Regions from separate parts of the Chitinophaga horti genome, predicted to be linked through region 1. Evidence: riboswitches for the same ligand, from Rfam matches in the RefSeq annotation. Region 1 holds a riboswitch; the other holds the start of a gene.

Region 1 (4,807 bases):
TCTTACATTCAGTACCAGGTCGGTCCCCAGCGCGAAGGCCTGATCCGATACCACGTCCGCACCTTTGATCTCCACGGTGCCGATGTTCATCATCATCCAACGGTACATGCCGCTGCCCTTTGGTACGGCGACGATCTTGTTGGTCACTTTATTGAAGTAGCCGTCGGCCTGCAGTTTCCATTCGCGCAGCAGGCCGTTTTTAAGACTCTTTTGGTAGGTGGCCCCAAGGTTGTATTGATGTGTGTACTCCGGTTCCAGCGCGATGTTGCCTATGTCGGTGTAATAGAGGTCATTGAAAGTCGGCATCCGGAAGATGTTTTTATAAAAGGCCCGGATGTTGAAGTCAGCTTTCGTAAACGGCTTGTAGGAGAAGAACACCGCAGGCGTCAGTTCTCTTTTGGCGGGCGCTGCTACCGCTCCATCACCGGCGGAGGTGTTGCCACGGTTAATTCGTTCATGTATAAAGGTGCCTAACACACTGGCCTGCATCTTTACTTTACCCAGTTCCGCCGCACCGGCCAGTGCGACCAGGGACGTAAACCGCTCGGGAAATACGAAGCCGTCTAGGTTAGAGCTAAGGGTGTTATACTGGAAATCGGTAGAAAGGTTGATGTCGATCTTTTTCGTGATGCTGTATTTGTTCGCCACGGATGCGTACCATTCCTGCTGCCGGAAGTTGTTGTCCAGGTACATCAAAGTCGTATCGGGGTTCAGGTAACGCATGTAATCGTTGGCGTACTTGGCGTTGACCTGGATGTCGTACTTCGGCAGCACATTCTTCTGAAAAGATCCCTGCAGGAAGAGGTTGCGGTCCCACTGGCGCTGCGAGCGTTTCCAGACGTTGTTCACGATGGCGCCGGGTATACCTCTTTCAGCGTTATAGAAGTATGCTTTAGCACTCCAGAAGCCGCGGCTAATGTTGCCATACAGGCCGCTCTCGAGGCGCAAGCCTTCAATATCGCCGTTCTGCCGGATGGCAGTGGTGTCCCAGGCTACGTCTTTGGAATCATGAAATACGCGTTTGTAGCGGAAGGGGTACCGCCCCGATGACTTTATATACTCCCCGCTGAACGAAGCGTTCACGTTGCTGGTGATCTTTTGCTCGAATAACAGCGAAGGGTTTACCAGGTCGAACGAGCCGGTTTTATACACGCCTTTAATGTGCGTGCTTTGTGCAGAATCGAATACTGGCTTGCGGCTGCGAAGATAGATGGTACCCGACGATCCATAATCCCTGGCGGGTTGAAAGATCTCACTCTTCTGGCCATTATACACGGAGATCGATTCGATATTGTCCATCGAGAACTTGCCCAGGTCGATCTGCCCGTTTTGCGCATTGCCTAATTGTATGCCATCGTAAAACACGCCCATATGGTTGGTGCCCATACTGCGCATATCTACGGTTTTAAGGCCGCCAATACCGCCGTAATCCTTTACCTGCACACCGGCAAAGTACCGGATGGCATCGGCAACGGAGAAGCTGTTCAGGCTTTTAAGCTGTTCGCCATGCAGTTGTTGCGCGGGAATAATTTCTTTATAGGAAGATGTGTAGATCGTAACTCCACGAAGCGTTTTTACGGCAGCAGTATCCTTCGGGACAGACTGCCCGTACAGGTTGATACAAATAGATGTCAAAAGCGCTAATAGCAACGCTTTTGATGTAACTGATATATACATCAATAGTTAATTTCCCAGCAGGTGGCTGGATGGGATACGACAATAAACAGCTGAAATCATTTCAGTTTCATGTATTAAAGCCTCATCCGCGAAGGCTTTAATCTATCTGCAGTGGCAGGTCTCCTGGCTTGTTCTCACTTTCGACGGCCTTCCCGTTCTTAGTATACCAAAAACAGTGGCAATGAGGATGTCGAAGTGTTCAACAGAACTTACAGTAGCGGGTCTGCTCAGGATTTGCACCTGATTCCCTATTAATTTTAACGGGCTGAACGCACCGTTAAAAACCAATTGCGGCGTGAAAGTAGGTAAAAATATTGAGTTTTCTCCCGCATTATTTATAGCTTGCCAGCCAAAGTAATCCAGCGCACGTTTTGCAGACCAATCAACCGTATAGTGAAATCGAATTGATCCGGCTTTTCAGGGAAGGTACCGGGGCCGGCACGGCTGCATTGTATGAGAAGTACTATCGTGGCCTGGTATACTTCGCCCGGCAGATCATTGAACACGAGGGAGAGGCGGAAGATATCGCACAGGAAAGCATGATCAAACTGTTTAACAAACGGACCGACTTCGATAACTTATCAGATATCAAGTCATTTCTGTATGTAAGCGTGCGTAACAGCTGCTTCAACTACCTGAAAGCACGCGACCGGCACGAGCTTTCTCACCAGGAACTGTTGTACCTGTCTCCCGAAGGGGAAGAAAAGGCCGACTTGGAAATGCTGAAATCCAGGGTGCTGGCAGAGGTGTTTAATGAGATCGACCGGCTGCCGGAACAGTGTGGGAACGTTTTTAAACTACTATTTATAAAGAAGATGTCTACCGCGGCAGTGGCCGAACAGTTAGGCATTTCTCCTCAAACGGTGCTGAACCAGAAGTCCCGCGCCCTGAAGCTGTTGCGCTTCCGCCTGTCGGATAAAGGGTTCTTCGCATTATTACTCCTGCTTAAGACTTTCTAAAATTATTTTTCAGATCCTTTGGTTAAAACGCCAGCTTCCTTGTGGTATACATGGAGGCTCGTCATTTTGGCCGGCATCTTTACCTGTATGGACCAACATCGCATAGATAGGCTGGAGCGGTGGCTCCTGAAGAAGCTGGATGGCAGCATTACGCCCGAAGAGGAGCAACAGCTGTCGTTGTGGATGGACGAACATCCCGCGAACCGGCAGTTGGCGGATGCTTTTGCCGATAACGACTGGCTGTCGGCACAGCTCAGTGAACTGGAGCGTATACCTGTGCCACGGCCGGTAGCACCGGTACACCGGGTGCATTTTATGCGGCGATGGGGCTGGGCTGCGGCAGCTATATTGTTGCTTGGTGGCACTGCTACCTATATCTGGTTAAAGCCCGCGCAAAAAGCCGCCCCTGATTTGGCCGTCACTACCATACAAGACGTGTTGCCCGGCAGGGAAGGCGCCATACTCACCCTCGATAACGGCGAACAAGTGTTGCTCGACAGTTTGCCCGACGGAGAAGTGGCGCGACAGGGTGGTAGCCGTATTCGTTTACTGAAAGGGCAGCTGGCCTACGATGAGCAATCTGGTAAAGCGGATGCAGTCCGTTTCAATACCGTTAACACCCCGCGCGGCCGCCAGTTTTCGCTACTGCTGCCAGACGGTACCAGGGTTTGGCTCAACTCAGCAACTATGATCAAATTCCCCGTTGCTTTTACAGGCGCAGAACGCCGCGTGGAAGTTTCAGGCGAGGCCTATTTCGAAGTGGCGAAGAATGATGCGCAACCATTTACCGTGCAGGTAAATCAATCCTCGGAAATAAAAGTATTAGGCACCCGCTTTAACATAAAAGCCTACCTGGATGAGAAGATCGCCAGCACCACTTTGCTGGATGGCAAGGTAAGCGTTACAGGCAATGACGAACCGGTCGTGCTGCGGCCCGGCCAGCAGGCGAACCTGGGTAATGGGCAGTTGCAGGTGGTGCAAAACGCGCACGTAGACGCTGTGATGGCCTGGAAGAACGGCTTGTTCAATTTTGAGGACAGGAAATTAGAGGATGTGATGCGCGAATTGGCGCGCTGGTACGACCTCGATATCGTATATGAAGGAAAAGTGCCTGACATTACCCTCGGCGGTGAAATGAGCCGCAATGAACCTTTGTCGGGCGTACTTATCGGATTGGAAGAATTAAAGATCAAATTCAGGATGGAAGCTGGCAGGAGGCTGGTGATATTACCGTAATAACACAACTTTAGACGTAAACCGGCCTGTAAAAGCCGGAAGTGATTGGCGTCACTTCCGGTGTAATAAGGGTCAGGTATAAAATTGTATCTCACAACATTTTTCAACCAAAACCACTGCAATTTATGCAAAAATGTGTTATTGGAGGGCGGTGGCGTACGCACGCTCCTGGCCGGGCATTGTACCTGTTACCTGGGGCAGGCAGCAATACCGGCGCATCTGCCGGAACGCAGCGCCCTCTCCATCAAATGCTGCGGATCATGAGATTAACCAGTTTTCTTTTACTCGTGCTGTGCATGCACGTATCAGCCAAAGTCGCCTCACAACGTATTACCTTCTCAGGAAAGGAGGTGCCGCTCGAAAAGGTGTTTTCTGCCATAAAAAAACAGGCCGGCTTCGTAGTGATGTATAACAAAAGTCTGTTGAAAAACAGGCCGCCTGTAACCATTGATGCCCGCGATATGCCGTTGCCGGCGTTCCTCGACGAAGTGCTCAAAAACCAACCATTAAAGTACCGCATATCGGTACAAACCATTTTTCTTTCAGAGAAGCCTGTGGAAGCAATTACTGCGCCACAGCAACCCCGCGAACTGAAGGTGTCGGGTATTGTTTTTACGAACGATCGTGAACCTTTACCCGGCGCCTCGGTGCGCCTGCGCGGACTCACCACCGGCGCCTCCACCAATGCCAATGGCATGTTTACGCTGGAGCGGGTGAGTGAGAACGCGGTGTTACAGGTATCCTCGCTGGGATTCAAGTCGAGAGAGATCAGTTTGTCGCGCTTGTTGAACGGGAGTGCGGTTGCGGGCGTTAAAACATTGACTAACGAACCGGCTGCCATCAGTTTTGAAGTAGTGATGGAACAGCTTACCGATTCGCTGGAAGCGGTGGTGATCAACAGTTACGCCACCGGGTATCAAACGCTAAGTAAGGAG
Region 2 (4,807 bases), 1.0 Mb from region 1:
CCGGGATTGGTACCGTAGGTCACCTGCGGCTCAATATCTTCTGCTTTAAACGTCAGCACCTCATCGAACTCCGCGTCTACATCGGTAAACAGCGTTTTCCAGTAATCGAGGGCAGCATCCCAGGCAGCGCCTTGCGGAGCGAATTCGCGGCCTTTGATGTAATCGAAAGTAACATGGTCCGGGGCGATCAGACCACCGCGGGCACCCATTTCGATGCTCATGTTACAGATCGTCATACGGCCTTCCATGCTCAGGCTACGGATCGCCTCACCGGCGTATTCCACGAAGTAGCCGGTAGCGCCGGAAGCAGATATCCTGGAAATGATATAAAGGATGATGTCTTTGGAGAGTACGCCGTTCTTCAGCTGACCGGTCACCTCGATCTTCATACGCTTCGGCTTGTACTGCAAAATGCACTGGGTAGCCAATACCTGCTCTACTTCCGAGGTACCAATGCCGAAGGCGATGGCGCCAAAAGCTCCGTGGGTAGACGTGTGGCTGTCGCCGCAAACGATGGTCATGCCTGGGAGGGTAATACCCAGTTCGGGACCAATCACGTGTACGATGCCCTGGTAGCGGTGGCCCAAACCATACAGTTCTACGCCAAACTCCGCTGTATTTTTAGTCAGCATTTCCACCTGGTGGCGGCTCAATGCTTCTTTAATCGGCAAATGCTGATCGATGGTAGGTACGTTGTGGTCGGCGGTAGCCCTGGTTTTGTTCGGACGAAACACCGGGATGTTGCGTTTCCTTAGTCCGTCAAATGCCTGGGGGCTGGTAACTTCATGTATAAAATGGGTGTTGATGTAAACGGCGTCGGGATGCCCTTCCTTGCTCTTCACAACGTGGCTGTCCCAAATCTTGTCAAATAGTGTTTTTCCCATCCGTAATAAACTTTTGTTTTGTTGCGTTCCTTATTTTTGTGTTCGCCTCTGATTTTATACCTTCAAATCTAACGGCTGAACACTAAAAGGCTATGGCTAAATTTGCGTCTTTTACGATCCGCAAAGCAGGTTAAATTCACCTAAATTATTGAAAAACAGTACGATATAACCATAAATCAACGATGCCCAACAGTATTAACGATGCGCTTTTCATATTAATAAAAACCTTAACAAAAGCTGAAAAGCGGAATTTTCAGCTGGCTTTTAATAAAAACAACGATAAAGAGGACGTGCTTTTTATCCAGCTGTTCAACGTAATGGACAGGATGAAGGAGTACGATGAGGAGGTGATCCTGAAAAAAGTACCCGACATCAAGAAACAGCAGCTGTCCAACGTTAAAGCCCATCTGTATAAACACCTGCTCACCACCCTGCGGCTGCTTTACAAGCAAAAGGACCCGCTGATAGAGCTGCGGGAACAGCTGGACTATGCCCGTGTACTGTACAACAAAGGCCTTTACACCCAGAGCCTGAAACTGTTGGCTAAGGCCAAGACTAGTGCCCGGGAGCAGGAGGAAGTGATGCTTTGCTATGAAATTATCGAATTTGAGAAGCTGATCGAATCGCGGCACATCACCCGCAGCCTGGAGAACCGGGCGGAAGAGTTAAGTGTGGAATCGCAGGACATCAATGCCCACCTGAATCATGTGAGTAAGTTATCCACCCTCAGCCTGCGGATGTATGGCCTGTACCTGAAACTGGGTCATGCGCGGGACGAGAAGGATGTGCTGATGATGAAAAGTTTCTTCGAGACGAACCTGCCCGGCAGGCAGTTGCCGAATATGAGTTTTTATGAGAAGATCTACATGTACCAGGCACATTGCTGGTACTACTACATATTACAGGACTTTGCCATGTACTACCGGTATACCCAGAAGTGGGTTGATCTTTTCACCGAGTACCCATCCCTGTTAAAAACCGACCAGGACATGTACGTGAAGGCGATGCACAACCTGCTGACCGCCCACTTTTACACCATGAACCATGGGAAATTTGCAGAGGCGCTGGCAGCATTTGAGTCGTACATCGACGAACACCAGGACAGCTTTAACGAAAACACCCGCACCTCCTCCTTCGTGTACCGCTATACCTCACGGTTGAACCGCCACTTCCTGGAGGGTACCTTCACCGAGGGATTGGCGATGGTGCCCGAGCTGGAAACGCAGATCGCCGAGCATCAGCTGACCGTTGACCAGCACCGCGTGCTCGTTTTTTATTATAAGATCGCCTGTTTGTATTTCGGCAGTGGGGATAACAACAACGCCATTGTTTACCTGAATAAGATCATTCATTTAAGGATAGGCAATTTGCGGGCTGACATCCAGTGTTTCGCGCGTATCCTTCACCTGATCGCCCACTACGAGCTGGAAAATTACAGCCTGGTGGAATACCTCATCAAGTCTGTTTATCACTTCATTGCGAAAAACAAAGACTTAAGCAGTGTGATGGAAGAAATATTAAAGTTTTTGCGCAAGAATATGTATGCGCACCCCAAAGCGTTGAGCGAAGCGTTTAAAGATCTGAAGCAAAAGCTGGTAACCATCTCCCAGAACCCATATGAAAAACGTTCGTTCCTTTACCTGGATATTATTTCCTGGCTGGAGAGTAAAATCGAGGGAATCCCGGTACAGGACATCATCCGCAGGAAATTCATCAACAAGGAAAAAAGAATATAAAAGTGTAAAACGCTGATGATCAGCCACAGATTTGATCACTAATTTTCGTGTATACAACTCCACACTTTTTGATAAAAAAACATGTGTATTGCATGTTAAAAAAAGTGCCAGAAAACGTCTTTCGTTCACCACAGGGAGTCTTATAAAAAGTACGATTGTTTTTCCACACCTGTTAGCAACTTTTGGGATTAACCCATGTAGCACTTCTTACATTTGCAACAGTTCTTGACATTGTTGTTTTGGTTTATGCCGACCACTTCGGCATGATTAATAGGGAATCGTGTGAGATTCACGAGCAGACGCGCTACTGTGATTCCCCGGCCCGTGCAGTAAACGGTTCAGATTTACTTCCACTCCCCCTTGCCACTGTGTAGAACACGGGAAGGCCGGAAGTAAATGGGAAAGCCAGGAAACCTGCCAAACCAACAGATTTGTCAAAGCCTTCGCGTAATAAGGTATTGGCGAAAGTAACCTCCACCGGTGACTGCCGGAAAAGTTATCTGCCGTCGTATCGACTTAGTTATCGCACATTACAGACCATATAAAACACTGATTGATGAACAATGAGAATGAAATCCTTTTAAAGGAGAACAAGGACAGGTTTGTGCTGCTACCAATTAATTATCCCAAAGTGTGGGAAATGTATAAAAGGCATGAAGCCAGCTTTTGGACGGCCGAGGAAATTGACCTCAGCGGCGACCTGAAAGACTGGGCGGCTCTTAACGATGGTGAGCGCCACTTCATCAGCCACGTACTGGCTTTCTTTGCTGCGAGCGACGGGATTGTGAACGAGAACCTGGCAGTAAACTTCATGAGCGAAGTACAAATTCCGGAAGCACGTTGCTTCTACGGTTTCCAGATCATGATGGAAAACATCCACTCTGAAACCTATGCCCTGCTGATCGATACTTATGTAAAGGATCCGGTAGAAAAAGATCGCCTGTTCCACGCTATTGAAACCGTTCCTGCCGTTAAAAAGAAAGCAGAATGGGCATTGCGCTGGATCGAGAATGGCACTTTTGCAGAAAGACTGGTAGCCTTTGCTGCCGTAGAAGGTATCTTCTTCAGCGGTTCCTTCTGCTCTATTTTCTGGTTGAAAAAACGCGGCCTCATGCCAGGCCTGACCTTCTCCAACGAGTTGATCAGCCGCGACGAAGGTCTGCATTGCGAATTTGCCTGCCTGCTCTTTAGCATGCTGGAAGGTAAGATCAGCGAAAAACAGATCCAGGAAATCATTGGCGACGCTGTTGCAATCGAAAAAGAATTTATCACAGAAGCACTGCCGGTTGCACTGATCGGTATGAACGCAGAACTGATGAAACAATATATCGAGTTCGTAGCCGACAGGTGGCTGAGCGAACTGGGCGCCGCTAAAATGTTTAACACCGCGAATCCGTTCGACTTCATGGAAATGATTTCCCTGCAGGGTAAAACGAATTTCTTCGAAAAACGTGTAGGCGATTATCAGAAAGCGGGTGTAATGGGCGGCAAAGATTCCCAGACATTCAGCCTTGACGAAGACTTCTAGGACATATATCACCGGATACATCAAACAAGACTACTATTAACCACCCAATAAATTCGAGCAAATGTTTGTTATAAAAAGAGACGGTAAAAAAGAGACCGTAAAATTTGACAAAATCACTGCACGCGTAGAGAAGCTTTGCTACGGCCTGGCGCCGGAGTACGTTGATTCTATCGACGTGGCAAAGAAAGTGATCCAGGGTTTATACGATGGCGTAACCACCAGTGAACTCGACAACCTTGCTGCTGAAACAGCTGCATCGCTCACCACCAAACACCCAGACTATGCACTGCTGGCTTCCCGCATCGCGGTGAGCAACCTGCATAAAAATACCATCAAGTCATTCTCGAAGACGGTAAAAAATCTTTACGAATACCTTGATCCTAAAACCGGTAAATCTGCCGCACTCATCGCGGACGACGTATACGAAATCATCAGGAAGAATGCGGAGATCCTCGACTCCACGATCATTTATGACCGTGACTTCGGTTTCGATTACTTCGGTTTTAAAACACTGGAGCGCTCTTACCTGTTGAAAATTGATGGCAAGATCGCAGAACGCCCGCAGCACATGTTTATGCGTGTAGCCGTTGGTATTCACAAAGAGGATATCGAATCTGCCATCAAAACTTATCACCTGATGAGCGAGCGCTGGTTCACAC

Evidence for each region. A riboswitch is a leader RNA that binds a small molecule or an ion and turns the genes downstream of it on or off. The one in region 1 is predicted to bind cobalamin.
Region 2: another riboswitch for cobalamin. It lies ahead of MKQ68_RS15700 (ribonucleoside-diphosphate reductase small subunit); the one in region 1 lies ahead of MKQ68_RS11615 (TonB-dependent receptor).

The regions. Positions count from the first base shown of each region.
Region 1 covers NZ_CP107006.1:2,876,138-2,880,944, reverse strand. The annotation lists gene MKQ68_RS11615 (TonB-dependent receptor) at 1-1,635, opposite strand, end outside; cobalamin riboswitch at 1,774-1,981, opposite strand; gene MKQ68_RS11610 (RNA polymerase sigma factor) at 2,049-2,636, shown strand; gene MKQ68_RS11605 (FecR family protein) at 2,724-3,872, shown strand; gene MKQ68_RS11600 (SusC/RagA family TonB-linked outer membrane protein) at 4,133-4,807, shown strand, end outside.
Region 2 covers NZ_CP107006.1:3,894,636-3,899,442, forward strand. The annotation lists gene leuC (3-isopropylmalate dehydratase large subunit) at 1-884, opposite strand, end outside; gene MKQ68_RS15695 (hypothetical protein) at 1,067-2,620, shown strand; cobalamin riboswitch at 2,844-3,056, shown strand; gene MKQ68_RS15700 (ribonucleoside-diphosphate reductase small subunit) at 3,177-4,148, shown strand; gene MKQ68_RS15705 (ribonucleoside-diphosphate reductase subunit alpha) at 4,210-4,807, shown strand, end outside.